DNA from 4 places in the Streptomyces sp. NPDC088387 genome. Region 1 is predicted to be linked to each of the others. Evidence: riboswitches for the same ligand, from Rfam matches in the RefSeq annotation. Region 1 holds a riboswitch; each other region holds the start of a gene.

Region 1 (7,682 bases):
GCCACGCCGACGAGGGCGATACCCACCTCGCCGAGGAGTCCGCCGAGGTACATCAGCGCCTGCCGGGCGTCGCCCAGCTCCGTGAGCTGGGCGGCGCGGAGCTGATCGAGGCCGAGCCGCGGCTCGTCCAGCACCCCGCAGCCCCGGCCCGCCAGCTCGGTCAGACCGAGCGCCTCGCCGCGCAGCTCGGGCGGGCCGTAGACCGCGAGCCTGCTGCCGATCGCCTGTGCCAGGGACTGTGCCTGCCACACCTCCGTCATGATCTCGGGTATGTCGCCGCTTGCCGCCAGTGCGCGCCGGCTCGTCACGATGAGCCGCAGAGCGTCCATGGGCCACCCCGTTTGTTTCGACGCGCCTGGTCCGCGCGCCCGCCCGAACTCCGTTCTCCACTACCCAGAGTGAATGGGTGTGAGACGAAAAGCCAGAGGAAGACGGAAATCTGCGGACAACAATTCGGATTCAGGCCGTAGTTGAACTACGGAGAGTGATAACGGACGAGCCGATTCCCCGAGTTGTCCCGATTCCGGGTTCAGGGTGCCGGGAACCGCGACTCGTTGCGGTCGATCTTGGCGTCGAGCGCGGCCAGCGGGTCGACGCCGAGCACCTCGCACAACTGGAGCAGATACGCGAGCACGTCGGCGACCTCGTCGTTGACGCGGTGGGCGGTGTCCGCGTCCTCCATGACCCGCGCCGACTCCTCGGGCGTCAGCCACTGGAAGATCTCGACCAGTTCGGACGCCTCCACGCTCAGCGCCGTCACCAGGTTCTTCGGGGTGTGGTACTGCTGCCAGTTCCGCGCGGCCGCGAACTCGGCCAGCCTGCGCTGAAGCGCGGCCATGTCGGGTCGGCGTTCTTCACGTTCTCCAGTCACGGATCAAGGTGTACCACCGTGACGCCGTCCGTCCCGCCGGCCCAGGACGCGTCGCTCACCGCGCCGACACAGCGGATGTGCCCGCGCCGGCCCATCTCGACGGCGAGCCGCAGCAGTTCGGTGCGCTGGCGCGGGTCGAGACAGTGGTCGAGGCCGTCGGCGAGCACGGTCAGCGACTGGAGCGCGGCGGGCACCTCGCCGGCCGGGTCGACCTCCAGGACGCCGGGGCCGGTGAGCAGGACCAGGGCGAGGGCGACATAGCGCAGTTCGCCGTCGCCGAGCCGGGCGAAGTCGGTCCGCGGACCCGCGCCGCGGTCGAGGAGGGCGCGGACGGTGGCCGGTCCGTGCGGTTCGGCGAGCACGTCGGCGACCTCGCCCGCGCATCCGGCGCGCACGGCCTCGACGAGTCGGGCGTGCCGTCTGCCGCACTCGGAACGGGTGCGCCAGAGCACGTCGGCCAGGTTGTCGCAGCCGCCGAGCAGGCGTCCGGAGCCGGTCGGGACCGGGTCGCGCATCCGGTGCGGGCGGGGGTCCACGGGGAAGACGGACCGCAGGGCCACCACCATCTGCTCCGCGGCGGCGAGGACATGGCGCTGTCCGTCGGTCTTGCCGGCCACCCGCAGCGGCAACAACGGGGTGCCGAGCCGGTCGTCGGGCAGGGGTGCGCGGGTGACGGCCGCCGAGCCCCCCGTGTGCCAGGCGGCCTGGACGGTACGGCGGCTCGGATCGCGCAGCGCGGTCTCCAGGAGCACCAGCCCGCCGACGGTGAGCCGTTCGCCGACGATCCGCAGACCGGGCTCGGCCTGTACGGCGACGTCGAGCCGGACCGGTCCCTCGGGGCCGTCGGCCGTGCAGCCGATCCGGAAACCCCGGCGGCGCTGGGCGTCGGGCCGGGCCCGTTCGGGGACGCAGGCGGCCGGGTCGGCGAAGGTGTCGCCGAGCGCCGCGCCCCCGGCGAGCCGGGCGAGTGCCTCGTACGCCCGTAGCGCGGTGGTCTTCCCGCAGCCGCTGGGCCCGGCGAACAACGTGACCGCGCCGAGCGGGAATCCGGCCCCGCGGTGGCCGGCGAACGCGGCGAGCCGCAGCTCGGTGAGACGGGGGCGGGCGCCCGCGGGTTCGCCCTCCTGCCCCGGTGGGGTGGGTGTCGCGGCCGCGGGGCCCTCGGCAGGGTGCGGGGACGGGGAGGTTCCGGGGGACACGGCCATACCGGGAACGTAGGACCGGCCCGCCGAGGCGAACCGTTCCGGCTGGGGCACCTTCCTACGAACGGGCGACCACACGCCCCCAGAACACGGCCGGCTCGGACGGGCCTCCGGGCCCCCGGGCCTCCGGGTCAGACCCCCGGCACCCCGACGCCCGCCATCAGCCCCTGCACCTCGGTCCCCGGGGGCGTGAGCAGAAAGACGTTGCGGTCGACACGGTGCATTCCGCTGGCGAGGCCGAAGACCACACCGGTGCTGAAGTCCAGTACCCGCTTGGCGACATCGGTCTCGGCGCCGGTCAGGTCGAGCAGGACCGGAATACCCGCCATCAGCGTCTCGGCGACCTCGCGGGCGTCGGCGAACACATTGATCCTGAGCACGACGAACCGGCGGCGGGCCTCGGTCTCGGCGTCCGGCAGGGCACGGTGACCGACCGCGGACGGCCAGGCGTCACGTCCTCGCAGCGGTACGACCTGGGCGAGCCCCTCCCACTGTTCATCGGTGACATCGCGCCTGTTCACCGGCTCCCCCCGATCTGCCTCGTCCTCGTCCCCTGCACCAGCCAATTCTTACGGCAAGTCACCCGTTCGGCCCAACAGCGACACGGTGTGCGACCGGACTCGTGTCAGAAGACCTCTTCCGTCCCGTCCGTCGGCGGCCGCCCCACAGGGCCGTACCCGTTCCTCCGGACCTCCACTCCCGCGCTCGCGGCCCGTAAGGCTCGTACAACTCGTAAGGCTCGTACGGCTCGTATGGCTCTCGTACGGCTCGTACGGCTCAGGCGTTGTCCTCGGCCGGGGCCGGCGGCCGGACCTCCGCCACCACCGCGCGGGCCCGGGGTTCGGGCACACCGGCCGCGATCAGTTCGGCGAGGGCGACCGCGCTGCCGTCGTCCTCCGCCAGTTCCCCGGTGTTGACGCACTCCAGCAGGGCGATGGTGAGGCCCTCCAGCGCGGCGCTCATGGCACCCGGCGAGAGGTGGGTGTGGAAGACGCCCTCGCGCTGGCCGCGCTCCAGGACCCCGGCGACCGCGGACCTGGCCGGCGCCAGGATCTCGGCGACCCGCTCGGTGCCCAGGTCGCGGCGGGCCAGGCCCAGGAGCATCCGGTAGCGGTCACCCACCGGCCACAGGGCGAACGTGAACATCGCGAGCGCCCGCTCGGGCTGTTCGTCCTGGAGGCGCTGCGCGTGGAGCGCGCCCTGCATCGCCTCCTGCGCCTCCTCCGCCAGCGCCTCAAGGAGGGCCGCGCGCCCCGGGAAGTGACCGAAGAGGGTGCGCCGGACCACTCCGGAGGCGCGCGCCAGCTCCTCCAGCGTGATGTCGGGATCGCGGCCGAGCTCCCGGCGGGCCGTGGCCAGGATGCGCGCCCTGTTCGACCGGGCGTTGCGTCGTTGCGGCTCACGGGCCACGGGCTTGGTCACGGGCACAACCTCAGCGGATCGGATACGGGCACACCACGTGCCGGACGAACGGCACGTACTCCCAGTTAACCGCAGGTCACCGCGCCCGCCTCGCGGGGGTGTGACGCACCGCACAGGCCGGGCGGGGAAAATCACGGATTCCACTGACGCTTCGGCACCCCGCGCCCGTATCTACTGTCGTACGAATCGTTCCCGTCAGGAGGTCGCATGCCCATCTCACGCACCAAGGTGGGAAGCCTTTTCGTCTTCGGTGCCATGGGTCTGACCCTCACCGCACTCGCCTATCCGGCCATGCTGGGTGTCGAGAACACGTCCAGTGACCAGAACCGGATCATCGCCAACACCCAGTGGGGGCCGCTCACCGAGGCGGACCGTGACTTCGTGGTGAAGGTCCGGGCCGCCGGGCTCTGGGAGTACCCGCTGGGTGAGATCACCATGGAGAAGGGCACCACGCCCGAGATGAAGGAGGCCGGCGCGCATCTGATCGTCGGTCACGCCGGACTCGACAAGCTGTGCCGTGAGATCGCCCCGCAGCTGAACATCACGCTGCCGAACCAGGCGAGCCCGCAGCAGCAGCAGTTCGTACAGACGGCGGCGGCGGAGAACGGCAAGACGTTCGACTCGACCGCGACCCAGATCATGCGGGTGACGCACGGTCAGATCTTCCCGGTGGTCGCCAAGATACGCGGTACGACCCGGAACTCGCTGGTCCGTCAGCTGGCCGACCTCGCCAACGACACCGTGCTCGACCACATCACGATCCTGGAGAAGACCGGGATGGTGAACCACGAGCAGGTGAACTTCCAGCAGACCGCGCCGCCCAACCTGCCCAAGGACCAGCTGACCCCGCCGCCCCCGCAGCCGGGCACCCCGGTCCTGGTGCTCGAACCGCGCCCGGACCTCAACGTGCGCACGGCCAACCCGGCACCGAGCCCGACCCCTTCGGCACCGCCGAGCGGCCAGGTGGGCTGACCCCCTCCCCCAGCTGACCCCCGTCCCAGCTGACGCCCGTCCCAGCTGACGCCCTCCCCGGCTGATCCCCTCCCCGACCGGGTCCCGCGCCTGCGGGGCCCGGTCGGGCGTGTTCCGGTTGCCCCGTGGGCCCGGCGGGCGATGCCGAAACCCTGACGTCATCGCGGGCGTGCGCCCTCGATGCGCCCCCGATGCCCCGCTTGTCACCACCCCGATCCGCGCACTACTGTCGCCACGCCTTGGTGAACGGGAAATCCGGTGTGATGCCGGTGCGGCCCTCGCCACTGTGATCGGGAAGTCCGGCTCCAGCCCTCAGGGGCAGCCACTGGGAACAGCCTCCGTCTCACCACGACGGGGTCCGGCCCGGGAAGGCGGAGCACGGGCGGTGGTACCCGTCAGCCAGGAGACCGGCCAAGGTGCGTCGTCCATCCACGAGGTGCTGGAGAGGGTCTGCTGAGCCATGCACATAGCCGAGGGTTTTCTGCCTCCGGCGCACGCGATCGCCTGGGGCGTAGCGTCGGCGCCGTTCGTCGTCCACGGAGTCCGTTCTCTCACCCGTGAGGTCAGGGAGCACCCGGAGAGCACTCTGCTCCTCGGAGCCTCGGGAGCCTTCACCTTCGTCCTGTCCGCGCTGAAGCTGCCGTCCGTCACCGGGAGTTGTTCCCACCCGACCGGCACCGGCCTCGGCGCGATCCTGTTCCGGCCCCCGATCATGGCGGTCCTGGGCACCATCACCCTGCTGTTCCAGGCGCTGCTGCTCGCCCACGGCGGTCTGACCACACTCGGTGCCAACGTCTTCTCGATGGCGATCGTCGGACCGTGGGCCGGGTACGCCGTCTACAAGGTGCTGCGGCGCTTCGACGTGCCGCTGATGCCCGCCGTGTTCTTCGGCGCGTTCGTCGCCGACCTCTCCACGTACTGCGTGACGAGTGTGCAGCTGGCGCTCGCCTTCCCCGACCCGGGCAGCGGGTTCCTGGGCGCGCTCGGCAAGTTCGGCTCCATCTTCGCCGTCACCCAGATCCCGCTCGCGGTCAGCGAGGGCCTGCTCACGGTGCTGGTGATGCGGCTGCTCGTGCAGTCCAGCAAGGGTGAGCTGACCCGGCTGGGGGTGCTGCTGACCAAGGGTGCGAAGCAGGAGGCGGTGGCGGCCCGATGAAGCGCAACACGAGGATCAACGCCCTGCTGCTGCTCGCGGTGGCCGCGCTCGCGGTGATTCCGCTGGTGTTCGGTCTCGGCGACCACAAGGAGGAGCCGTTCACGGGCGCCGACGCGGAGGCGGAGACGGCGATCACCGAGATCGACCCCGACTACGAGCCCTGGTTCTCGCCGCTGTACGAACCGCCGTCGGGGGAGATCGAGTCCGCGCTGTTCGCCCTTCAGGCGGCGCTCGGCGCGGGTGTGCTCGCCTACTACTTCGGCATCCGGCGCGGCCGGCGGCAGGGTGAGGAGCGGGCGCTGCGCGGCGCCGGACCGACCGGTGCCGGGACCCCCGGCGCCCGGACCCCGGCCGCCGGTGACGCGGAGCCGAGCGGGAGCGCAGCCGGTCCGGCCGGGCAGGTCTGAGCCGGCGTGCTGCCGATCGACGCGGCGGCGCACAGCAGCCGCTGGCGCCGCCGGCACCCCGTGGACAAGGCGGTGCTCGGGCTGGGGCTCACGGTGCTGGCGATCTCGCTGCCGCCGTGGCCGGGCGCGGCCCTGGTGCTGGTGACCGCGCTGGTGGTGCTGCTGGGTCCGGCCGGGGTGCCGGGCCGCAAGCTGTGGCGGGCCTACCGGGTGCCGCTGGGTTTCTGTGTCACCGGCGCGCTGCCGCTGCTCGTCCAGGTCGGCGGGGGCGGCGGATTCCTCGCGCTCGCCGACGACGGGCCGGTGCGCGCCGGTGAGCTGCTGCTGCGGACCTCGGCGGCCTCGCTGGGCGTGCTGCTGTTCGCGTTCACCACGCCGATGTCCGACCTGCTGCCCCGGCTGATCCGGGCGGGGGTGCCCGCGCCGGTGGTGGACGTGGCGCTGGTGACGTACCGGATGAGTTTTCTGCTGCTCGACTCGGTGCGGCGGATCCGGGACGCGCAGGCCGCGCGGCTCGGCCACACCACCCGGGCCGCCCAGTGGCGTTCGCTGGCCGGGCTCGGCGCCACCGCGTTCGTCCGGTCCTTCGACCGGGCGGCCCGCCTCCAGTCCGGGCTCGCCGGACGCGGCTACGACGGCACGCTGCGGGTCCTCGTCCCGGAGGCCCGTGTCTCGGTGCCCTTCACGGTCGTGAGCGTCGCGCTGCTGCTCGCGCTGGCCGCCCTGGCCCTCGTACTGGAAAGGCCGCTGTCATGAGCGAGCCCGTTCTCGTCGCCCTGCGGGGCGCGTCCTTCGCCTACGAGGACGGGCCCGCCGTGCTCACCGGGCTCGACTTCGAGGTCCGGGCGGGCCGGGCGCTGGCGCTGCTGGGCCGCAACGGCAGTGGCAAGACCACGCTGATGCGGCTGCTCAGCGGCGGACTGCGGCCGCACGCCGGGGAGTTGACGGTCGACGGGAAGAAGGTGTCGTACGACCGCAGGGGGCTGACGCGGCTGCGGACCAGCGTCCAGCTGGTGGTGCAGGACCCGGACGACCAGTTGTTCGCGGCGTCGGTCGGACAGGACGTGTCCTTCGGGCCGCTGAACCTCGGGCTCTCCGACGCCGAGGTGCGGGCCCGGGTCGACGAGGCGCTCGCCGCCCTCGACATCTCCGCCCTCGCCGAGCGGCCCACCCATCTGCTCTCCTACGGCCAGCGCAAACGGACCGCGATCGCCGGGGCCGTCGCCATGCGGCCCCGGGTGCTGATCCTCGACGAGCCGACCGCCGGGCTCGATCCGGACGGGCAGGAGCGGCTGCTCGCCACGCTGGACGGGCTGCGGGCGAGCGGCACGACCGTCGTCATGGCCACCCATGACGTGGACCTCGCGCTGCGCTGGGCGGACGACGCGGCCCTGCTCACCCCGTCCGGCGCGCACACGGGTCCGGTGGCGGAGCTGCTCGCGCGCACGGACCTGCTGGCGGGGGCCGGGCTGCGGCTGCCGTGGGGGGTGGCGGTGGCCGGGCTGCTGCGGGCGCGGGGGCTCCTGGCGGAGGGCGAGCGCGGGCCCCTGACGCCGGAGGAGCTGGCGGCGCTCACGCCGGTGGGCTCGACGGAGCCGTGACGGACGGTCCCGGAACGCGGTTCGGGGCGCGGGACCCCGGTCCGACCCCGG
Region 2 (7,682 bases), 310 kb from region 1:
CGGGCTGACCACTGACCCGCCACCGCCACCATCACCGCCCCAGCCCCCGCCGGCAGCCGGCTCGCACTCCCCTCGGGCCGCTCATGTCACAGCCGTTTGAGCCGCTCGCGGATCCGTTCCGCGTCCGGATGGTCGAACTCCTCGAAGATGTCCAGTGCCTGTTCCCAGCTGACCCGAGCCGCCGACGGATCGCCGGCGGCCAGTTGTACGTCGCCGAGGTTGCCCAGTGTGTTGCCCTCGCCCCACCGGTTGCCGACGTCACGGTGGGTCCGCAGGGCCTGCTCGAAGTAGGTGATGGCGACGGTGTGGTGGCCGAGCCGGCCGTGCGCGGTGCCGAGGATGTCGAGGGTGACGCCCTCGACCCAGCGGATGCCGTTGGCGCGCAGGATGGTGAGCCCCCGCTCCAGACAGCCGATGGCCTCCTCGAAGCGGCCCAGTCGCTGATAGGTGTCGCCCAGGTTGGCCAGGGCGATGCCCTCCCCCCACGGGCGGCCCAGGCGGCGGTTGAGGACCAGTGCCCTGCGGTGGTACTCCACCGCCTTGCCGAGTTGCCCGGTGTGCAGGTAGACGTCGCCCAGGTTGGCCACGGCCGCGGTCCTGCCCTCCCGGTCGCCCAGTTCCCGGAAGGCGGCCATCGCCCTGCGCAGATGGTCGATGGCCTCCTCGTACAGACCGCAGTGGCGCATCGCGGCGGCGGTGTCGGCGAGACCGCGGGCCTCGCCCCTGCGGTCGTGGTCGGCGCGGGCGGCCTCCAGGCCCGTCCGCGCGGTGTCGAGCCAGTCGTGGTTGTGGCTGCGGAGGTAGAAGAACCCCCACAGCACGGCGGCCAGCCGCCACGCGATACCGCCCTTCCCGGCCGCCGCCGCCTGGTGCACCGCGGCGACCAGATGGGCCCGCTCCGCCTCGCACCAGCGCAGCGCCTCCTCGTGGGTGGCGAACTCCAGGGGCCGGCAGTCGTCGGGCACCGGTGGCAGGGGGATGCGGTTGCGCAACGGCGTGAAGTGCGGGTACGCGGCGTCGGCGGTGTGCAGATACCAGGCGAGAAGCCGTTCTACGGCCGTGTCGCGCTCCGTCCGTGTGGTGTCGGCCTCCACGCGTTCGACGGCGTAGACCCGGAGCAGGTCGTGCAGGGTGTAGCGGCCGGGGAAGTGCTCGGTGAGCAGATGGGCGCGGGTCAGTTCGCCGAGCAGACGGCGGGTCTCGCGCACGGTGAGGCCGGCGAGCGCGGCCACCGCGGGCGCGGACAGATCGGGCCCCGACGGCAGGCCCAGCAGCCGGAACAGACGTGCGGCCGGGTCGGACAGCGCCTGGTACGACCAGGAGAACACGGCCCGGATGTCGGAGGTCATGTCCTCGTCGGCGGCGAAGGCGTCGAGGCTGCCGTGGCTGCCGCGCAGTTCCCCGGCCACCGCGCTGAGCGGGAACCCCGGGTGCGTGGCGGCGTGCGCGGCGACGATCGCGAGCGCCAGCGGCAGCCGGGCGCACCGCGTGATGATCTCGTCCGCGGCCTCCGGTTCGGCGGCCAGCCGTGCCGCCCCGAGCCGGCGGGCCAGCAGGTCGTGCGCCTCCTCGCCCGTCAGTTGGTCCAGGGTGAGCGGATGCGCCCCGTCGAGGGCGACCAGGCCGGTGAGCTGGTTGCGGCTGGTCACGATGACCAGACAGCCGGGGGCGCCGGGCAGCAGCGGGCGGACCTGCTCGGCGTCACGGGCGTTGTCGAGCAGGACCAGCATCCGCCGCCGGTTCAGCATGCTGCGGTAGAGCGCGGCCTGGGCGTCGAGTCCGGCCGGGATCTGTGTCGGCGGGACACCGAGCGCGTCGAGGAAGAGACGGACGGCCTCGCTCGGCGCCGCGACCGAGCCCGTGGGGTCGAAGCCCCGCAGGTTGATGTAGAGCTGTCCGTCGGGGAAGCGGTCGGCGACCTCGTGGGCCCAGTGCACGGCCAGGGCGGTCTTGCCTATGCCGGCCATACCGCCGAGCGCGCTGATCACCACCGTGGCCGGAGGGCTCGCGTCCTTCGGCAACAGGGCCCGCACCAGGTTCAGTTCGGTCCGCCGACCGACGAAGGTGGCGAGATCGGCGGGGAGTTGGGCGGGGCGGGCCGCGCGGGGGGCGGCGGGGGGACGCGGTTCGGCCGGGTCGCCGGGCGTGGGCTCCGGTTGCGGTTCTGGTTCCGGTTCCGGAGATCGCGATGGGGCGTGGCCGACGGTGGGCTTGTCGCCGGCTGCGGGCTTGTCGTACGCCGTGGGCTGGTTGTCGGCCGTGGACGCGGCGTCGGCCACCGGCCGGCCGTTGGCCGTGGTCGGGCGGTCACCCAGCAGCGACTCGTCCGCCGCCAGGATCCGGTCGTGCAGGTACCGCAGGTCCGCCCCGGGTTCGATGCCCAGCTCGGTCATCAGGGTGTGCCGTGTGCCGCGGTAGACGGCGAGCGCCTCGGCCTGCCGCCCGGACCGGTACAGCGCGAGCATGAGCTGCCGGCTCAGCGCCTCCCGCAGGGGGTGCGCGCCGGTGAGTGAGATCAGTTCGGGGATCACCTCGGCGTGCCGGCCCAGTCCGACCTCGATGTCGATCCGGGTCTCCAGCGTGGCCAGCCGCACCTCGTTCAGCTGTGAGCGCTCCGACTCGGCCAACGGTCCCGACAGACCGGCGAGCGCCGCGCCCTGCCACGCGTCGAGCGCGGTGCGCAGCAGCTCCGCGGCGGTGGCGGGCTCGCCCGCGGCCCTCAACCTCCTTGCCTGTGCGACCCGTTGCTCGAACACGGTCAGGTCCAGCGCGTCGTCGCGCACCCGGGCGAGATATCCGTTGCCCACCGAGACGATCACCGGTGCGGACCCGGCGGCGGCGCGCCCCGGTTCGAGCACCTTGCGGAGCCGTGACACATAGGTCCGCAGCACGGACACGGCGGCTGTCGGCGGTTTCTCTCCCCAGACGGCATCCAGGAGTTCGTGCAGCGTGACGGGGCGCCCCCGCCGTAACAGAAGGGCCGCCAGCACGATGCGCTGCTGGGGCGAACCGAGGTCCAGTTCCCGTCCGCCGCGCCAGGCCTTGACCGGACCCAGCAGGGCGAAACTCACCAACTCTTCGGGAGCGTTCACCCGGTGGACTCTATCGAGATCCGAACACATCAGCGGAGGGGTACCACCGTGGTCGGCGTGGCTCCGCCGGTACTTCCTGTCGTACGCGTTGAACCGTTCGGTGTGCGCGGGCCGTTGCGGTAGCGCGGAGGACGTCGGAGATCTCCGCGGCATCGGAAGGGAATGCGCATGGGCCGGGGTGAAGAGAGCGACGAGCCGATCACGGCGGACGACCACTTCGCGGTGGTCGTCTCCGGCGACGGCACGGCCGCCATCGACGGTGTGCCGGTACGGGTGCCGGAGGGGGAGACGGGCGACGCCGCGATCCTGGACGCGTTGCAGGCGCGCGCACGTGCGCTGGACACCCCGGTGACCGCGACCGTCTCGGACCCCGCGGCCGGATACGTGGCCCATGTCGAGGTCGCTCCCGACGGCTCCAGCAGGCTGCTGGAGCAACGGGACACGGACGAGGCGGACTTCGACGCCGTCGAGGTGGCCGAGGCGGACGGCGAGGACGAGGGCGAGGGCAAGGACGCGCCTGATCCCGACGACGCCGACACGGGCCCCGAAGCCGACCCCCTTGTCCTCGAAGAGTGGGACGAGGACGACGAACTCCCCGCCGCCAAACCCCTTCCGGCCGACGACGCCCTCGACACAGTCGACACCTTCGACACCTTCGACACCTTCGACGAGGAGTCGTACACACTTCCCGAGCCCCCGCCCCCGCCCCCGCCCGCCTCCGACCTCGCACCGGACCCGGACCCGGACCCGGACCACGAGCCGGAACACGACGACCACGACGCCGACGACGCCTACGAACCGGCCCTGTCACCACCCCCCACCCCCACCCGCACCGCCTTCCCCCCGCTGGTCAGACGGCTCGACCGTGGGAACGGCGGCCGGCAGTCGGACGACGAGTACACCCCGTCGGGGCTGCTCCAGCGCCCGCTGATCGTCGCGCCGGCCGCACTCGCCGTCGCGGGCATCGTCATCGTGTCTCTGGTGGTCCTCGGCAGCGGCGGATCGGGCGACGACACCCAGCAGCAGTCGGCCCGGGCCGGCGCCCCGACGAGCGGCAGCCCCTCGCCGGAGGCCACGCCGACGTACTCGGTGTCGGTCAGCGCGCCGTCGTCGCCGAGCGCGTCGCCCTCGCCGTCGAAGAGCCCGAAGCCGAAGAAGACCGCCGGGAGTTCCGAGCCCGCGCTGCCCGCGGCCGGCGGGCCCACGGTCACCGAGACGGCTCCGCGCAGCACCACCACGGTGACCGCGGACCCCGCGGTCGACACCGCCGCCACCGCCGTCCGGCGGCTCGCGCGGCAGGACCCCGCCGGGCGGCACATCTGCTACCGGGCGTACGTGTCCGGGACGGGCTGGCAGAAGCCCGTGTGCGACGGCACGCTGGCCGGTACGACGGGCCAGAACAAGCCGATCAAGGCCCTCAACATCGCGGTGCACGGCGTCAACGGCTCCGCCGCCAACGCCGTCCTGTACAACTCCGGTTCGACCAACGGCGAGGGCAGGTGGCAGCCGAGCTGGAGCGCGATCACGGGCGACGGCAAGAACATCTACATCGGCAAGACGTCCGCCAAGTACATGACGGGCTTCGCCATCAACGTCGGAAGCGGCCGGGTCTGCCCCAGCGCCAAGGTCAGCGGCTTCGACTGGGGCAGCCAGGGCTGCGCCGACCCGCGACCGAACTTCGTCTTCGGCGGCGCCATGGAGAACGAACGCCGGCTCGAAGCCGTCAAGATCACCGTGTGACCCGCCCGCACCCACCCGGCCCCGTGCCCACCCGGCCCCGCGCTCAGCCCCGGCCCGCCGCCAACCCGTCGTCCTCGTCGTCACCGTACTCGTCGACGAACCGGTTCGCGTCCGGCGGTTCCGGGCTGAACCAGGCCCGGGACGACCTGGGCGCCGTGAGCAGAAGAACCATCACGAGGGGGCCCGCGATGGTCCGGCCCTCGGTGGTGAGCAACGGTCCGAACGAGCACAGGATCGCCATGATCCGGGCGCCGCGGTCGCCCCGCCACAGCCCGTGGGCCACCGCTCCCGGCAGCCGGGAAGGGGACCGGTACCACGCCTGGTGGCCCAGCTCACCATCCGGATGCCGGACATCGCGCTTGCCTGTGCGACGTCAGCCCGTAGGCTGGCCGACGCAGCTGGTTCGCCCCGTCCGCCAGACGGGATGCGTCGCAAGAGGGAACCCGGTGGGAATCCGGGACTGCCCCGCAGCGGTGAGCGGGAACGACCGCCGTCATACGCACTGGGCTCCACACAGGGGCCTGGGAAGCGACGGCCAGTAGGTGTCCTCCTGATGGAAGGGGGGCGTGCCCGCGAGTCCGAAGACCTGCCAACTGCCCGCGTCCGGTACCCCGTACGCGGACATCTCGGTGACCTCGTGGGCGGGTCGGCGTACACACCGGACGGACGACCGTGCCATGCCGCGCACGTTCGGTTCCGACTGGTTCGTCTCCCCTTCGCGCCCTCGTCCCGTCGCCGGGATCTCAGGGATTCATCTCGCGAAGGAGATCTCCGTGACCAAGCCCGCAGCCGCGGCAGCACGGGCCACCGTGTACGGCTACCCCCGTCAGGGCCAGAACCGGGAACTGAAGAAGGCGATCGAGGGGTACTGGAAGGGCCGCGTCACCGCGGACGCCCTCCGGGACACCGCGGCCGGACTCCGCCGGAGCAACTGGCGCCAACTCACCGAGGCCGGCATCCACGAGGTGCCCACCGGTGACTTCTCGTTCTACGACCACGTGCTCGACACCACCGTCATGGTCGGCGCGATCCCCGCACGGCACCGCACCGCCGTCGACGCGGACGCGCTGGACGGCTACTTCGCGATGGCGCGCGGCACCCAGGACGTGGCGCCGCTGGAGATGACGAAGTGGTTCGACACGAACTACCACTACCTGGTCCCCGAGTTGGGCCCGGACACCGTCTTCTCGGCCGACTCCGCCAAGCAGGTCGCCGAGTTGAAGGAAGCCCTCGCGCTCGGCCTCGACGCCCGGCCCGTCCTCGTCGGCCCGGTCACCTATCTGCTGCTCGCGAAGCCGGCGCCGGGTGTCGCCGCCGACTTCGACCCGCTGACCCTGCTCGACCGGCTGCTTCCCGTGTACGGCGAGGTCCTCGCCGATCTGCGGGCGGCGGGCGCCGAGTGGGTGCAGCTCGACGAGCCGGCCCTCGTGCAGGACCGCACCCCGGCCGACCTGAACGCCGCGGGGCGCGCCTACCGCGATCTCGGCGCCCTCACCGACCGGCCGAAGCTGCTGGTCGCCTCGTACTTCGACCGGCTCGGCGACGCCCTGCCGGTGCTGGCGAAGGCGCCCGTCGAAGGGCTCGCGCTCGACTTCACGGAGGCCGCCGCCGCCAACCTCGACGCCCTCGCCGCGGTCGGCGGGCTGCCGGGCAAGCGGCTGGTCGCCGGGGTCGTCAACGGCCGCAACATCTGGGTCAACGACCTGGAGAAGTCGCTGTCCACACTCGGCACCCTGCTGGGTCTGGCCGACCGGGTGGACGTCGCCGCCTCCTGCTCGCTGCTGCACGTGCCGCTCGACGCGTCCGCCGAGCGGGACATCGAGCCGCAGGTCAGGCGCTGGCTCGCGTTCGCCCGGCAGAAGACGGCCGAGCTCGTCACCCTGGCCAGGGGGCTCGCTCAGGGCACCGACGCCATCGCGGCCGGGCTCGCCGCCAACCGGGCCGACCTGGCCTCCCGCGCCGGTTCGCCGATCACCCGGGACCCGGCCGTGCGGGCCCGCACCGCCGCGGTGACGGAGGCGGACGGCCGCCGCTCCCAGACGTATCCGGAGCGCACCGGCGCCCAGCGCGCGCACCTCGGGCTGCCGCTGCTGCCGACCACGACCATCGGTTCGTTCCCGCAGACCGGCGATCTGCGGGCCGCCCGCGCCGACCTGCGCGCGGGCCGGATCGACACGGCCGGCTACGAGGAGCGGATCCGGGCCGAGATCCAGGAGGTCGTCGCCTTCCAGGAGAAGACCGGCCTCGACGTCCTGGTGCACGGCGAGCCCGAGCGCAACGACATGGTGCAGTACTTCGCCGAGCAGCTCACCGGCTACCTCGCCACGCAGCACGGCTGGGTCCAGTCGTACGGCACCCGGTACGTGCGTCCGCCGATCCTGGCCGGCGACATCTCCCGTCCGCGGCCGATGACCGTGCGCTGGACGACGTATGCCCAGTCGCTGACCGACCGGCCGGTCAAGGGCATGCTCACCGGGCCGGTCACCATGCTGGCCTGGTCGTTCGTCCGTGACGACCAGCCGCTCGGGGACACCGCCCGGCAGGTGGCGCTGGCGCTGCGCGACGAGGTGGCCGACCTGGAGGCGGCCGGGACCTCGGTCATCCAGGTCGACGAGCCCGCGCTGCGGGAGACGCTGCCGCTGCGGGCCGCGGACCGCGCCGCCTATCTGGCGTGGGCCACGGAGGCCTTCCGGCTCAGCACCGGCGGGGTCCGTCCGGCCACGCAGATCCACACGCACATGTGCTACGCCGAGTTCGGTGACATCGTGCAGGCGATCGACGACCTCGACGCGGACGTGATCAGCCTGGAGGCGGCGCGTTCGCACATGCAGGTCGCGCGTGAGCTGGCAG
Region 3 (7,682 bases), on a different contig from region 1:
ACCGTGCGGCGCGCCGTCGCCACCAGCGCCTCCCAGGCTTCCGCCTCCGCCTCGTTTGCCCGTCGCGCGTCGTTCCGGTCGCCCCGTGGGTCCCGTGGGTCCCGCTGGTCCTGTCGCTGCTCAGCCATGGCGCGATCCTGCCAGCAAAGGAAAGTGACCAGAGTCTCTTCGGGCGTCCTCGGAGCGGCCGGGGAGGGTCGCGACGCGGGTGTGGTCCGTGCGGCACACGGGGTGTGTGTGCGGTACCGGGTTCGGTCCCGGGAAAACGGAACGTCAACCACCCACCCCGGCAACCACGGATCCCCCTTCAGTTCACCCGTCGTTCATCTGGGTTACTTAGGTTCATCCGGCCGATGACCTTCGAACGAATGCCTGGGTAAATGGAAAGCTTCTCGCTGATCCTCGCGATTGTGGTGGTCACTGCTCTCGCGTTCGATTTCACGAACGGTTTCCACGACACAGCGAACGCGATGGCCACGACCATCTCGACCGGCGCCATGAGACCCAAGATCGCGGTGGCGATGTCCGCCGTCCTCAATCTCGTGGGCGCTTTCCTCTCCGTGGAGGTCGCGAACACGATCTCCAAAGGGCTCGTCGACGAGTCGGGTATCCAGCCGGAGGTCATCTTCGCCGCCCTGGTCGGCGCGATCCTGTGGAACCTGCTGACGTGGCTGGTGGGTCTGCCGTCCTCCTCGTCGCACGCCCTGATGGGCGGTCTGATCGGCGCCACCATCGCCTCGGCCGGCGTCGGTGCCGTGCACGGCGACGCGCTGGTCACCAAGGTGCTGATCCCGGCGATCGCCGCCCCGATCGTGGCCGGCCTCGCCGCGATGCTCGCGACCCGGCTCACCTACACCCTGGGCAAGAAGGCCGACGGCAAGGCCGCCGCCAAGGGCTACCGGGCCGGACAGATCGCCTCCGCGGGCCTCGTCTCGCTGGCCCACGGCACCAACGACGCGCAGAAGACGATGGGCATCATCACCCTCGCCCTGGTCGCCGGCGGCAGCCTCGCCCCCGACTCCGACCCTCCCACCTGGGTGATCCTCTCCGCGGGCCTGGCCATCGCGCTCGGCACCTACCTCGGCGGCTGGCGCATCATCCGCACCATGGGCAAGGGCCTGACCGATCTCCAGCCGCAGCAGGGCTTCGCCGCCCAGACCAGCGCCGCGACGGTCATCCTGGCCTCCTCGCACCTCGGTTTCTCCCTCTCCACCACCCACTCCGTCTCGGGTTCGGTGATGGGCGCGGGCCTGGGCCGCAAGGGCGGTGTGGTCCGCTGGTCCACGGCGACCCGGATGTTCATCGCCTGGGGCCTGACGCTGCCGGCCGCCGCGCTGGTCGGCGCGGTCGCCGAGTGGGTGACCGGCTTCGGGGCCTGGGGCACCGGGTTCGTGGCCGCGTTCCTGATCGGCTCCAGCGCCTGGATCTGGAAGCTGTCCCGCCGCGAGGTCGTCGACCACACCAACGTCAACGGCACCGAGGAGCCGGGCGTGGTCACCGCCGCCATCGCCGCCGTGACCCCGCCGCCCGCGGGCCCGGCCGACGAACTGGCCGCCACCCTGCCCGCGCCGGCCGTCCCGGCCGCCTCCGCCGACGCCGCGGCGCCACGCGCCGGCGTCTGAGCCCGCCCACCCCTCCCCACTCCCCCAAGGACACACCAGCATGAAGATCGACTGGGCGGCACTCGGCTCCGTCTTCGGCGTCAGCCTCGTGGTCACCGTGGCCCTCGTCGGCCTGTTCACCCTCGGCGTGATGGGTCTGTCGCGCCGCGAGCGCGCGGTCGCGCAGGCCGGCGGCGGCGCGGCGCTCGCGGTCACCGGCGCGTACGCGTGCTTCGCGGCGTGCGCGGCGGCGGTGGCGTACGGGATCTATCTGATCGTCGCCTGACGGCACGATCTCGCCCGGCGGCACGATCGTCGCCCGGCGGCGGCACAGCGGCAGACCGCGAGGGCGGGTACGGGACATGGTTCCGTACCCGCCCTCGGCGGTGTTTCCGACAGGGGCGGTGTGGGCCTCAGCACACTCTCCCTTCGCAGGTCAACGGCAAGTTGACGGGTCTTCCAACCCCGTGGTGGACTGCCGGGGCCATGTACGGCGGCAGAAGAGGAAGCCGGTGTGAATCCGGCGCGGTCCCGCCACTGTCACCGGGGAAGAAACCCCCGGGAGCCAGGAACTCTCACCGCCGGTCTCGTCGAATCAGGGCGCGGACACCCTGAGTGAGGACATATCGCCATGCTCGGCTGCCGAACGAGATTCCGTACCAGGACACTTCCTGACCGCACGGCCGGCTGAGCCGATGGGTGCCGATCGCGTCTTCGCGTACGGCGCCGCCGCCGGGCTCCTCGGTGACCTGCTCCTCGGCGATCCCCGCCGCGGGCATCCGGTCGCCGGTTTCGGGCGGGCCGCCGGTGCCGTGGAACGTCTGCTGTGGCGCGACCACCGCGGGTGGGGTGCGCTGCACACCGCCGTGTGCGCGGGCGGTGCCGTGGCTCTGGGTGCCGTCGCCGCGCGCGTTGTACGGTCCTCCCCCGCCGCGTCCGTCGCGCTGACCGGTGCCGCCACCTGGGCCGTCGTGGGCGGGACTTCCCTCGGGCGGGAGGCCCGGGCGATCGGGCGGGCGCTGGAGGCCGGGGACGTCGAGGGGGCGCGGGCACGGTTGCCGCATCTGTGCGGGCGGGATCCGCAGGCGCTCGACGCCGACGGGATCGCTCGCGCTGTGGTCGAGTCCGTCGCCGAGAACACGTCCGACGCGGTGGTGGGGGCGTTGGTGTGGGGGGCCGTGGGTGGGGTGCCGGGGCTGCTCGGGTTCCGGGCCGTGAACACGCTGGACGCGATGGTGGGGCACCGGTCGGTGAAGTACCGGCGGTTCGGGTGGGCTTCGGCCCGGCTGGACGATGTGGCCGGGTGGCCCGGGGCGCGACTCACCGGGGTGCTCGCTGTGGTCGCCGGGGCGGATCGGGTGGGGGCTGTACGGGCTTGGCGTGCCGATGCCGCCGAGCATCCGAGTCCCAATGCCGGGGTTGTCGAGGCGGCGTTCGCGGGGGCGTTGGGGGTACGGCTCGGCGGGACCTTGTCGTACGCGGGGCGGGTTGAGCGGCGGCCTGTGCTGAATCGTTCCGGGCGGGCGGTCGCCATGGCCGACGTGGAACGTGCCGTGCGGTTGTCGCGGCGCGTGCAGTGGATGGCGCTCGGCGTCAGTGCGGGGGCTGCGCTGCTGCGGGGCCGGTTGCAGCGGCACCCGGCGTTGGGGGCTGTGCCCACCCTCCCCGTCGCCCTGCGCAACGCCTGCCCACAGCCGGTGCCGAGCACGCAGCGCGAGCAGACCGCCGGAGGTGCCGCGTGACGGGGCTGCTGGTTGCCGGGACCACCTCTGATGCCGGGAAGAGTGTGGTGACCGCCGGGATCTGTCGGTGGTTGGTTCGGCGGGGGGTCCGGGTCGCGCCCTTCAAGGCGCAGAACATGTCGCTCAACTCCTTCGTCACCCGGGAAGGTGCCGAGATCGGGCGGGCCCAGGCCATGCAGGCGCAGGCCTGCCGGGTGGAGCCGACCGCGTTGATGAACCCCGTGCTGCTGAAGCCCGGCGGTGACCGGAGCAGTCAGGTTGTGCTCATGGGGAAGCCCGTGGGGGAGATGACTGCCCGGGGCTATCACGGCGGGCGGCAGGAGCAGTTGCTCGGGACCGTGCTCGACTGTCTTGCCGAACTGCGGGGCACGTATGACGCGGTGATCTGTGAGGGGGCCGGCAGTCCGGCCGAGATCAATCTGCGGCGGACCGACATCGTGAACATGGGGATCGCCAGGAACGCCCGGCTCCCCGTGCTGGTGGTCGGTGACATCGACCGGGGTGGCGTCTTCGCGTCCTTCTTCGGGACCGTCGCCCTGCTGTCGCCGGAGGACCAGGAGCTGGTCGCCGGGTTCCTCGTGAACAAGTTCCGCGGGGACGTCTCCCTACTCGAACCCGGGCTCGACATGCTCAAGGGGCTCACCGGGCGGCCCACTTACGGCGTGCTGCCGTTCCGGCACGGGCTCGGCATCGACGAGGAGGACGGGCTCCGCGTCTCGCTGCGCGGGACCGTCCGGGAGTCCGTGGTCGCGCCGCCCGTCGGCGAGGACGTGCTGCGGGTCGCCGTCTGTGCCGTGCCGCTGATGTCGAACTTCACGGACGTCGACGCGCTCGCCGCCGAACCCGGTGTGGTCGTGCGGTTCGTGGACCGGCCGGAGGAACTGGCCGACGCGGACCTGGTCGTGGTGCCCGGCACCCGGGGCACGGTGAAGGCCCTGGAGTGGCTGCGGAACCGGGGGCTCGCGCGGGCGCTGGCACGGCGGGCCGCCGAGGGGCTGCCGACGCTCGGCATCTGCGGCGGCTTCCAGCTCCTCGGCGAGCACATCGAGGACGACGTGGAGAGCCGGGCCGGTCATGTCGACGGGCTCGGGATCCTGCCGGTGCGGGTGCGGTTCGCGCGCGAGAAGACCCTCACGCGGCCGGTCGGCGAGGCCCTCGGGGAGCCGGTCGCCGGGTACGAGATCCATCACGGGGTCGCCGATGTCGTGGGCGGGACCCCGTTCCTGGGTGGGTGCCGGGTCGGTCAGACCTGGGGCACGCACTGGCACGGCTCCCTGGAGTCGGACGGGTTCCGGCGGGCGTTCCTGCGCGAGGTGGCCGCCGCCGCGGGCCGGCGTTTTGTGCCCGCACCCGACACCACGTTCGCCGCGCTGCGCGAGGAGCAGCTCGACCGGCTCGGCGATCTCATCGAACAGCACGCGGACACGGACGCGCTGTGGCGGCTCATCGAGTCCGGCGCGCCGCAAGGACTGCCCTTCATTCCACCGGGAGCGCCCGTATGACCACTGGCACTGTGTTGTTGTTGTCGACCGCCGACACCGATCTGCTGGCGGCGCGTGCCTCCGGCGCCCCCTACCGGATCGGCAACCCGACCCGCGTACACGTGACCGAGGAGCTGCCCGCGCTGCTCGACGGGGCGGACATCGCCGTCGTACGGCTGCTGGGCGGGAAGCGGGCCTGGGAGGACGGACTGGCCGCGCTGCGGGCGGCCGGGGTTCCGACCGTGCTGCTCGGCGGGGAGGCCGTGCCCGACGCCGAGTTGATGGCCGAGTCGTCCGTGCCGGCCGGGGTGGTCGCCGAGGCCCTGCGGTATCTGGTCGAGGGCGGGCCCGGGAACCTCACCGAGCTGGCCCGGTTCCTGTCCGACACCGTGCTGCTGACCGGTGAGGGCTTCGAAGAGCCGCGGAAGATGCCCGAGTTCGGCGTCCACGGCGAGCGCGCCCACGAGGAGGGGCGGCCGACCGTCGGTGTGCTCTTCTACCGGGCGCACGAGACGAGCGGCAACACCGCCTTCGTCGACACGCTCTGCGACGCGATCGAGGCGCGCGGCGCCAACGCCCTTCCCGTGTACTGCGGTTCGCTGCGCGGCGCCGATCCGCAGCTGTACGAGATCCTCGGCCGGGCCGACACGCTCGTCGCGACCGTGCTCGCCGCCGGTGGCACGCACGCCTCGCAGGCGTCGGCCGGCGGTGACGAGGAGGCCTGGGACATCGGGGCGCTTGCCGACCTCGACGTGCCGGTGCTCCAGGGGCTGTGTCTGACGTCGTCGCGGGAGGCCTGGGACAAGTCCGACGCGGCGCTGTCGCCGATGGACGCGGCGATGCAGGTCGCCATCCCGGAGTTCGACGGGCGGCTGATCACCGTGCCGTTCTCCTTCAAGGAGCAGGGGCCGGACGACGTGCCGGTGTATGTCGCCGACCCCGAGCGGGCCGCCCGGGTGGCCGGGATCGCCGTACGACACGCGCGGTTGAAGCACAAGCCGAACACGGAGAAGCGGATCGCGCTCGTCTTCACCGCCTACCCGACCAAGCACTCACGGGTCGGCAACGCGGTCGGTCTGGACACCCCCGCGTCGGCGGTGCGGGTCCTGGACACGCTGCGGGAGGCCGGGTACGGGGTGAGCGGATATCCGTCCGGCGGCGACGAGTTGATCCACCGGCTCATCGAGGCGGGCGGGCACGACGTCGAGTGGCTGACCGAGGACCAGCTGGCCGCGGCGCCCGCGCGGGTGCCGCTGGCGGACTACCGGGCGTGGTTCGACAAGCTCGAACCGGCGCTCAAGGAGGGCATGCTGGAGGCGTGGGGCGAGCCGCCGGGCTCGCTGTACGTCGACGGGGACGACATCGTGCTCGCGTCCCTCCAGTTCGGGAACGTCGTGGTGATGATCCAGCCGCCGCGCGGCTTCGGCGAGAACCCGATCGCGATCTACCACGACCCCGACATGCCGCCCTCCCACCACTACCTGGCGGCCTACCGCTGGCTGGAGAACAGTTTCGGCGCGGACGCCGTGGTGCACATGGGCAAGCACGGCACGCTGGAGTGGCTGCCCGGCAAGGGGCTCGGGCTGAGCGGCGGCTGCGCGCCGGACGCGGTGCTCGGCGAACTGCCGCTGGTCTACCCGTTCATCGTCAACGACCCCGGCGAGGGCACCCAGGCCAAGCGGCGCGGACACGCCACCGTGGTCGACCACCTCGTACCGCCGATGGCGCGTGCGGACACCTACGGCGATCTGGCGAAGCTGGAGCAGCTGCTCGACGAGTACGCGCTGGTCTCGGACCTGGACCCGACGAAGGCGCCGGCCGTCCGCGCGCAGATCTGGACGCTGGTGAAGGCCGCCGAGCTCCACCACGACCTGCATGTCGACGACCAGCCGGACGACGACGCGTTCGACGAGTTCGTGATGCACATCGACGGCTATCTCTGCGAGATCAAGGACGTGCAGATCCGCGACGGACTGCACATCCTGGGCGGTGGTCCGGTCGGTGAGGCCCGTGTCAACCTGGTCCTCGCCGTGCTGCGGGCCTCGCAGGTGTGGGGCGGGCAGGCGAACGCGCTCCCGGGGCTGCGGGCGTCGCTCGCCGCGCACTTCGGTCTGGTCGAGAAGGAGCTGCTGGCCGAGCCGGGCGCCCCGGTGAAGGTGCCGGCCGAGCTGACCGGGCTGGTGGACGGGCCGGCGCGGTCGGCCGCCGACGCGATCGACCTCCTTGAGCAGCTGTGCCGGCGACTCGCGGAGGGCATGGAGGAGCGCGGGTGGGCGACCGCCGAGAGCGAGCCCCTCGTCCGTCAGGTGCTCGGTGCCGAACTCCCGGACGCCGTCGCCGTGTTGCGGTTCGCCTGCGACGAGGTCGTGCCGCGGCTCGCGCGCACCACCGACGAACTGGACCACATCGTCCGGGCGTTGCGCGGCGGTTACGTCCCGGCGGGCCCGTCGGGCTCCCCGACCCGCGGTCTGGTCAACGTCCTGCCGACCGGCCGGAACTTCTACTCCGTCGACCCCAAGGCCATCCCGTCCAGGCTGAGTTGGGAGGTCGGGCAGTCGCTCGCCGACTCGCTCGTGCAGCGCTACCTGGACGACAACGGGGAGTATCCGAAGTCGGTCGGCCTGACCGTGTGGGGCACGTCCGCCATGCGCACCCAGGGCGACGACATCGCGGAGATCCTCGCGCTGCTCGGCTGCCGTCCCGTCTGGGACGACGCCTCACGCCGGGTGACCGGCTTCGAGGTGGTGCCCCTGGCCGAGCTGGGCCGGCCGCGCATCGATGTCACGGTCCGGATCTCGGGCTTCTTCCGGGACGCGTTCCCGCACGTCGTCGGACTGATCGACGACGCGGTACGGACG
Region 4 (7,682 bases), on a different contig from region 1:
TCGCCGTCGCGGACCGCGCGGGTGGTGAGGGCGGCGGCGTCGGAGCCGCTGCCGGGTTCGGTCAGGCAGTACGCGGCGAGGTCGTCCATCGCGCACAGACGGGGCAGCCGGCGTTCACGCTGGGCGGGGTCGCCGTAGTGGTCGACCATCCAGGCGACCATGTTGTGGATGGAGAGGTAGCCGGCGATGGAGGGGCAGCCGGAGGCGAGGGTCTCGAAGACGAGGACGCCGTCGGTCCGGGTGAGGCCGGAGCCGCCGGACTCCTCGCGGACGTAGACACCGCCGAGGCCGATTCCGGCGGCCTTGCGCAGGACGTCGACCGGGAAGTGCTTGTCGCGGTCCCAGTCGAGGGCGTGCGGGGCGAGGTGGTCCTGGGCGAAGTCGAGGGTCGTCTCGACGAGGGCCTGCTGGTCCTCGGTGAGCAGGGTCATCGCGCTCACCCCATCGTCGGGATCGTGAAGCTCGCGCCTTCCCTGAGGCCGGCGGGCCAGCGCGAGGTGACGGTCTTCGTACGGGTGTAGAAGCGGATGGCGTCCGGGCCGTGCTGGTTGAGGTCGCCGAAGCCGGAGCGCTTCCAGCCGCCGAAGGTGTGGTAGGCGACGGGTACCGGGATGGGCACGTTGACGCCGATCATTCCGGTGTTGACCCGGCGGGTGAAGTCGCGGGCGGTGTCGCCGTCGCGGGTGAAGATCGCCACGCCGTTGCCGTAGGCGTGCTCGCTGGGCAGGCGCAGGGCCTCCTCGTAGTCGGTGGCGCGGACCACGGAGAGGACCGGGCCGAAGATCTCCTCCTGGTAGATGCGCATGGCGGGGGTGACGCGGTCGAAGAGGGAGGCTCCGGCGAAGAAGCCGTTCTCGTGGCCGGGGAGGCTGAAGTCGCGCCCGTCGACGACGAGTTCGGCGCCCTCCTCGACACCGAGGTCGACGTAGGAGCGGACCCGGTCGAGGGCGTCGGGGCCGACCAGCGGGCCGAAGTCCGCCTCGGGGTCGTCGCTGCGGCCGATGCGGAGCCCGGCGATGCGCTCCTTGAGGCGGGCGACCAGTGCGTCGGCGGTCTGTTCGCCGACGGGCACGGCGACCGAGATGGCCATGCAGCGTTCGCCCGCCGAGCCGTAACCGGCGCCGATCAGGGCGTCCACGGCCTGGTCGAGGTCGGCGTCCGGCATCACGATCATGTGGTTCTTGGCGCCGCCGAAGCACTGGGCGCGTTTGCCGTGGGCGGCGGCGGTGGCGTAGATGTGCGCGGCGACGGGGGTCGAGCCGACGAAGCCGAGGGCGGCGACGCGGGGGTCTTCGAGGAGGGTGGTGACGGCTTCGCGGTCGCCGTTGACGACGTTGAGGACACCTGGCGGCAGGCCCGCCTCCAGGAAGAGTTCGGCGAGCCGCAGCGGTACGGAGGGGTCGCGCTCGGAGGGCTTGAGAAGGAAGGCGTTGCCGCAGGCCAGGGCGGGGGCGGCCTTCCAGAGGGGGATCATGGCGGGGAAGTTGAACGGGGTGATGCCCGCGACGACGCCCAGGGGCGCGCGCAGCGAGTGGACGTCGATGCCGGTGCCGGCGTTGTCGGTGAACTCGCCCTTGAGCAGATGCGGGATCCCGGCGGCGAACTCCACCACCTCCAGGCCGCGTTGGAGGTCGCCGTGCGCGTCGGCGACGGTCTTGCCGTGCTCGGCGGAGAGCAGCCGGGCCAGGGAGTCCTTCTCCTGCTCGGCCAGTTGGAGGAAGCGCAGCAGGACTCGGGCCCGGCGCTGCGGATTCCACTCGCCCCACTCGTGCTGGGCCTGCGCGGCGTCGGCGATCGCCGCCTCGGTCTCGGCGCGGCTGGCGAGGGGCACGCAGGCCTGTACCTCGCCGGTGTTGGGGTCGTACACGTCGGCGTAGGACCCCGAGGTTCCCGGGGTGTGCTTGCCGCCGATGAAGTGCGTCAACTCGCGCGCGGAGGCGCGGTCTTGTGCGCGGATCATGTATGGCCTGCTCTCGTCAGGTGATCCGGGACGGCGCGCGGGACCGCCGCGTCCGGACGCGGTGGCGTACGGGTGCGGGGGCGGCGCGAGATCGCGTATGGCGAGGGGACCGTCAGGCTGTGACGGCCGGACGCGGGTGGGGCCGTGGAGCCCGCCCGCCAAGTCCGCCGGGGTCGTGGGTGCACACCGGTGCCATGCGTGTCAGCTCCATCCTCGTGGACAACACGGAACATCCCGCGGCCGGTATCCTGACTCCCGGATCAGCGCGCGCCGTCCGCCTTCCCGACTTCGTGCTCGTCAGTGGCGTCCTGCTCGACGGCGTACTCCCCGGTCACAGTGGCGGGACCGCGCCGGAATCACACCGGCTTCCCTGCACCGCGGGCCTTCTGCCGCGACTATATAGTTGGACGTCCTAGTAAATCCACCCCGGGCGAGCCCGGTGCCGTGTTGTGCCGGGTCAGGGCTTTTCCGGCGCGGCCGTCCGTGGCTCGGCGAACCGCACCGGGGCGCGGAAGCGGGCGCGGCGCGCGGCCCGTCGGAAGGTGGTCAGCACCGCGGGACCGGCGAGCAGTACACAGACGAAGTTGGTGACCGCCCGGCCGGTGTCCCAGCCGAGGGACGTGGCGATGTCGAAGGCGATGTAGCGCTGCCACTGCTCGGTGAACGGCAGTCCCGGCAGATAGGCGATGGAGCTGTTCGGGTCCAGGGAGAACGGCCAGAAGGACAGGTTGAGCAGAAAGCCGAACAGATACCCGGAGAGGGATCCGTACACCGCCAGCATCAGCACCTCACGGCGGCCGGTGGCCCGGGGCAGGAAGCCGGCGAGCATCCCGACGAAGGCACAGCCGAACATCTGGTACGGCATCCAGGGCCCGACTCCGCCCGTGATGAGCGCGGAGGCGAACAGCGAGGTGCAGCCGAGCACGAACCCGAAGCCTGGGCCGTAGACCCGGCCGGCGAGGACGAGGACGAAGAACACGGTCTCGATGCCGGCGGTTCCGGCACCCAGGGGGCGCAGGGCCGCGTTGACGGCGGAGAGCACACCGAGCATCGCGAGCGCCTTGGAGTCGATGCCGCCCTCGGCGATCTCCGAGAGCACCACGCACAGCACCAGGAGCAGGAGAACCCCGAAGATCAGCGGGGGCGCGTAGTTGGAGCCGAGCTTCCCCGGGGCCACGACGAAGGGCCAGAAGAAGGCCACAAGCCCGAGGAATGCGGCCAGGGTCATGACGATCCCCACGCGCGGGCCGAGCCGGATCGCCGCCGCTTCACGTCTGGTCACGGTCACCCTCCTTCCGGTCCTCGGCCGCGAGTGCCGTTTCGACCTGGCCGACCGTCAGGTAGGGCAGCGGGGCCAGGATCTTCGCGGTCTGCGGGGCGAAGACCGGTGAGGAGACGATGACCTCCGTGGTCGGGCCGTCGGCGACGATGTCGCCCTCGGCCATCACCACGACCCGGTCGGCCGCGCGGGCGGCGAACTCGACGTCGTGGGTGGAGATGACGACCGCCCGGCCCTCGGCCGCCAACGCGTCCACCACACCGATGAGTTCGGTCTTCGCGCGGTAGTCCAGTCCGCGGGTCGGTTCGTCGAGCAGCACGATCCGGGGCGCGGCGGAGACCTGGATGGCGAGGACCAGGGCGAGTTTCTGCCCCTCGGAGAGGTCGCGCGGGTGGGTGGCGTCGTCGATGCCGGGCGCGAGCCGGTCAAGGACGTCCCGTGCGGTCACGGCGGACCCCGACTCGGTGTCCGCCTGGTCGAGTTCCGCCTTGACGCTCTCCAGGTAGAGCAGGTCCGCGGGGGTCTGGGGAACCAGTCCGACGAGCCGGCGGGCCTGTGCGGCGGGCACGGCGTGCGGATCGGTGCCCCCTCCGGAACCGGTCGCCTTCGCACTCCCGCGCACGGAGTCGCCCACCTTCGCACCCGCGGAGTCGCTCACCTTGACGGTCCCCGCGCGGCGCGGACCCGAGCCCTGGATGGCCCACAGCAGCGACGACTTCCCGGAGCCGTTGCGGCCCATCAACGCCGTCACCTCACCGGTGTGCAGATCGAGGTCCACCTCCCGCACGGCGGGCACCCCGCGGTAGGCGACCGTGACGCCGCGCGCGGTCAGCAGCCTGTGCCGGTCCCCCGCTTCGGTTCGCCGCACCGGCGCCGGTGCCCGCTCCGCCAGCCGGGCGCGAAGGGGTGCGGCGGCGCGCCGGGCGTCGCGGATGGACAGCGGCAGCGGGGACCAGCCCGCCGCGCGCCCCAGCTCCACGATCGGCGGGGCGATCGACGCCGTACGGAGGATGTCGGCAGGTGGGCCGATCAGGGCACGGCCGTCGCCGGGGAGGTGGATGACACGGTCGGCGTACTGGACGACGCGTTCGAGGCGGTGTTCCGCCATGAGGACGGTGACGCCCAGGTCGTGCACAAGGCGGGTGACCGCGGCCAGGACCTCCTCGGCCGCTGTGGGGTCCAGTGCCGAGGTCGGTTCGTCGAGGACGAGGACCCGGGGATGGGCGGTGAGGACGGATCCGATGGCGACCCGTTGCTGCTGGCCGCCGGAGAGTTCGTACAGCGCGCGATGGCGCAGGTCGGCGAGGCCGAGGAGGTCGAGGGTCTCCTCGACGCGTTTGCGCATGGTGGCCGGAGGGATCGCCAACTGCTCCATGGCGTAGGCGAGTTCCTCCTCGACGGTGTCGGTGACGAACCCGTCGATCGGGTCCTGGCCGACCACGCCGACGACATCGGCGAGTTCGCGGGGCGGATGGTGGGCGGTGTCGCGGCCGTCGACGACGACCCGGCCGTAGAGGGTGCCTCCGGTGAAGTGCGGCACGAGTCCGTTGACGGCGCCGAGGAGGGTGGACTTGCCGACGCCGGTGTGGCCCACGACGAGGCAGAGTTCACCCTCCTCCACCGTGAGGTCGAGATCGCGCAGGGCGGGTTCGGGCGCGGTGTCGTACTCGATGGTGACCTGGTCGAAGGTGATCACGGGGTGGCGGCTCTCTTGGCGGGGCCCGGCGGCGGGCCGACCTGGGGTGGCGGGGCGAGGAACCCGGCGGCTCCGGCCAGCAGGATCGCGGCGGTCGGCACCAGGGGCAGGTCGGGCCAGGTCAGTGGGTAGAAGGTGGGGTTGAGCTGGGCGGGGTCGTAGCCGAGGTTGGTGAAGAGCAGTACGGCGGCGACGACGCCGCTGCCGGCCACCGCCCACTCCGGCAGGCGACAGGGGTCGGGGCGGTAGTTGGTGCGGGTGACGCGACGGCCGCCCAGGCGCAGCCCGCCCACGCACAGCGCGGCCCCGAGGAGCATGGCGGGCAGGCCGAAGAAGGCGGGTGCGGTCGCGTCGAGCAGGCCGTACGCCCCGGCGCACAGTCCGCACATGCCGAGCAGCATCAGGGCACCCGTGATGCGGCGGGAGGCGCGGGTGGCGGTGCCGGCCCTGCCGTAGCCGCGGGAGTCCATGGCGGCGGCCAGTCGCAGGGATCGTTCGAGGGCGTCCTCCAGGACGGGGACGGCGATGCCGCGCAGTGCCTTGAAGCCCTTGGTGCGGCCGGCGCGCAACTTCCGTGCGCGGGCGACGCGTTGCACACTCTGCACGAGTTGTGGTGCCACGCTGATGGCGACGGTGACGGCGACGCCGAGCTCGTAGAGGGCGCCGGGCAGGACCCGCAGGGCGCGTTTGGGGTTGGCGAGGGTGTTGGCGGCGCCGATGCAGCACAGCATGCAGGCCAGCCGCAGCCCGTCGGTGGCCGCCGACAGGACGGCCTCCAGGGAGACGGGGCCGCCGATCCGGATTCCCGCGTACCAGTCCGGGGTGGGGATGTGCGGCAGGGCGAACAGGAAGTGGTCGTGAGGGGTGATGCCGGTGGCGAAGACGGCCCGGAAGACGACACGGATCGCCACGACGGTGAGCGCGAGGTACAGGTAGTACTTGAAGCCGCGTGCCCAGGGCGCCTCCGTGCGGCGGGCCGTGACGACGTAGCCGAGGACGACCAGGACGAGGAAAAGCAGCAGGGGGTTGTTGGTGCGGCTGACGGCGGTGGCGAGCGCGAGCGCCCACACCCACCAGGCGAGCGGATGGAGGGTGCGGGGCAGACGCCGGCCGCCCCGGTCCGGAGCGGGTCCGGACGGCACGGCGGGCGCCTCGGCCGCCGTACGGGCCACCCGGGTCACTCGATACGGCGGCGACGGCGGGCCACGAAGGCCGCCGTACCGCCGATGAGGACGACCAGCGCGGCACCGGCCACCACGGGTGCGACCGAGCCCGTGTCGTGCGGGGCGTCGGCGGCCGGCGCGGCGTCGACGACCTCGGCGCTGCCGGGCGAGGGCGTGGCGGCGGCCGACTGAGGCGCGGAGGTGCTGGGGCTCGCCTCCGGGCTGTCCCTCGGTTTGGGCTTCTTGGACGGGGACCTCTTCGGCTCGTCCGGCTCTGTCGTCGTGTGCCCGGGTGCCTTGGTCTCCGGCCGGTCGGGGCGTGGTCCGGTGTCGACGTCCGGGGGAAGGGGCGGTGCCTTCTGTTCGGAGGGCGGCTTCGCCGCGTCGCCCGTCGGGTTGGCGTTGCGGGCGCGGAGCTGGTCGGGGCGGACGGTGGGCCGGCCCTCCGTGCCCTCGACGTTGGTGCCGCCGAAGATCCAGAGGTCGACGCTGCCGGGCTTCGGCTTGTAGAGCATCGCGCCCAACTGGCTGTACTCCCAGTCGTTCTTGCCCGGGTCGGCGTGCCAGTACGACCAGTAGGCCGACGCCGGTGGGGTCAGGACGCAGTCGTCCTCGGCGGCGGTCGGGAACTGTCTGCCGTTCTTGAAGCCGCTGTAGCCGATGCGGCAGATGAACGCGGGGCCGTCGTGTCCGGTGCCGGTGGTGCGCCAGCCACCCTGGTTCAGCAGCTCGTAGCCCGTGGTGGGGGTGGTGCCGCAGGACCGCAGGATCGGGCCGCCCCAGTCGCTGAAGTCGACGGCGAGCACGGCGCCTGAGCTGGTGGTGCACCGGCCCATCGGCTGCGGTGCGGCGGCTGCCGGGGGCGCGGTCGCCACGAGGGCGGTGACGGTCAGACCGAGCGCGGCGACGGATCCGGCGAGGCGTGGACGGAGGCGTGGGTGCCGTCCTCGCGGTGAGACGAGCCTTCTTGGCGGGCGGGTCCGGTTCATCGTCGGCTCCCCGTGGCCACGCGGCGCCTGGCCACGACCGTGACGCGCCGGCCGGCCCACACGAACAGGGCTGCGATCGCCGCGAGGGCGCCGATCTGTACGCCGGTGGAGGCCAGGGCGCCGCCCCCGCCCCCGTCGGTCGCGAGTCCGCCGGTGTCTCCGTCGCCCGGGGTGACGATCGCCGGGGTGCTGCCGTTCGGGCTCGGTGTCGGCTGCGGGGACGTGCCGCTCAGGTCGCGTTCCAGTGCGCCGAAGGAGATGCCGGTGGCGCCGCTCACCGCCTGGGTGGAGGCGCGCAGGTCGGAGCCGCGCTGGCCCTCCTTGGCGACGTTGAAGCCGCCGTCGGGGTTCTGCTGGCCGGCGAGGAACTTACGGGCGGCCGCGATCTGGTCGGCGTAGGTGGCCGCGTCCAGCGACATGCCCTGCACGGCGAGCGCGGCGGAGTTCACCGAGTTGCCGGCCGCGCCCGGGAAGCCGCCGTCCGGCAGCTGCTTGGAGGCGATCCAGGCCAGCGCCTTGTCGACGGCCTGCTCGGCGTCGTCCCCGCCGGCCAGGTCCATGGCCATGGCGGCGATGGCGGTGGAGTCGACGTCGG

Evidence for each region. A riboswitch is a leader RNA that binds a small molecule or an ion and turns the genes downstream of it on or off. The one in region 1 is predicted to bind cobalamin.
Region 2: it holds a riboswitch for cobalamin, as region 1 does, so the genes downstream of both, metE (5-methyltetrahydropteroyltriglutamate--homocysteine S-methyltransferase) here and ACIQAC_RS16565 (energy-coupling factor ABC transporter permease) in region 1, are expected to answer to the same signal.
Region 3: it holds a riboswitch for cobalamin, as region 1 does, so the genes downstream of both, ACIQAC_RS39050 (cobalamin biosynthesis protein) here and ACIQAC_RS16565 (energy-coupling factor ABC transporter permease) in region 1, are expected to answer to the same signal.
Region 4: it holds a riboswitch for cobalamin, as region 1 does, so the genes downstream of both, ACIQAC_RS32840 (CoA-acylating methylmalonate-semialdehyde dehydrogenase) here and ACIQAC_RS16565 (energy-coupling factor ABC transporter permease) in region 1, are expected to answer to the same signal.

The regions. Positions count from the first base shown of each region.
Region 1 covers NZ_JBIVNC010000005.1:417,240-424,921, forward strand. The annotation lists gene ACIQAC_RS16535 (DUF6099 family protein) at 1-329, opposite strand, end outside; gene ACIQAC_RS16540 (nucleotide pyrophosphohydrolase) at 530-838, opposite strand; gene ACIQAC_RS16545 (ATP-binding protein) at 868-2,076, opposite strand; gene ACIQAC_RS16550 (cell division protein SepF) at 2,205-2,594, opposite strand; gene ACIQAC_RS16555 (TetR family transcriptional regulator) at 2,851-3,495, opposite strand; gene ACIQAC_RS16560 (DUF4142 domain-containing protein) at 3,703-4,467, shown strand; cobalamin riboswitch at 4,691-4,898, shown strand; gene ACIQAC_RS16565 (energy-coupling factor ABC transporter permease) at 4,928-5,623, shown strand; gene ACIQAC_RS16570 (energy-coupling factor ABC transporter substrate-binding protein) at 5,620-6,030, shown strand; gene cbiQ (cobalt ECF transporter T component CbiQ) at 6,037-6,786, shown strand; gene ACIQAC_RS16580 (energy-coupling factor ABC transporter ATP-binding protein) at 6,783-7,631, shown strand.
Region 2 covers NZ_JBIVNC010000005.1:109,990-117,671, forward strand. The annotation lists gene ACIQAC_RS15270 (glycosyl hydrolase) at 1-8, shown strand, start outside; gene ACIQAC_RS15275 (AfsR/SARP family transcriptional regulator) at 87-3,092, opposite strand; gene ACIQAC_RS15280 (hypothetical protein) at 3,261-4,832, shown strand; gene ACIQAC_RS15285 (hypothetical protein) at 4,876-5,115, opposite strand; cobalamin riboswitch at 5,215-5,441, shown strand; gene metE (5-methyltetrahydropteroyltriglutamate--homocysteine S-methyltransferase) at 5,606-7,682, shown strand, end outside.
Region 3 covers NZ_JBIVNC010000024.1:58,734-66,415, forward strand. The annotation lists gene ACIQAC_RS39035 (class II aldolase/adducin family protein) at 1-128, opposite strand, end outside; gene ACIQAC_RS39040 (anion permease) at 381-1,622, shown strand; gene ACIQAC_RS39045 (hypothetical protein) at 1,663-1,887, shown strand; cobalamin riboswitch at 2,055-2,197, shown strand; gene ACIQAC_RS39050 (cobalamin biosynthesis protein) at 2,297-3,343, shown strand; gene ACIQAC_RS39055 (cobyric acid synthase) at 3,340-4,845, shown strand; gene cobN (cobaltochelatase subunit CobN) at 4,842-7,682, shown strand, end outside.
Region 4 covers NZ_JBIVNC010000015.1:225,275-232,956, reverse strand. The annotation lists gene ACIQAC_RS32845 (acyl-CoA dehydrogenase family protein) at 1-431, opposite strand, end outside; gene ACIQAC_RS32840 (CoA-acylating methylmalonate-semialdehyde dehydrogenase) at 437-1,960, opposite strand; cobalamin riboswitch at 2,181-2,369, opposite strand; gene ACIQAC_RS32835 (ECF transporter S component) at 2,418-3,188, opposite strand; gene ACIQAC_RS32830 (ABC transporter ATP-binding protein) at 3,229-4,935, opposite strand; gene ACIQAC_RS32825 (energy-coupling factor transporter transmembrane component T) at 4,932-6,116, opposite strand; gene ACIQAC_RS32820 (hypothetical protein) at 6,113-7,087, opposite strand; gene ACIQAC_RS32815 (prenyltransferase/squalene oxidase repeat-containing protein) at 7,084-7,682, opposite strand, start outside.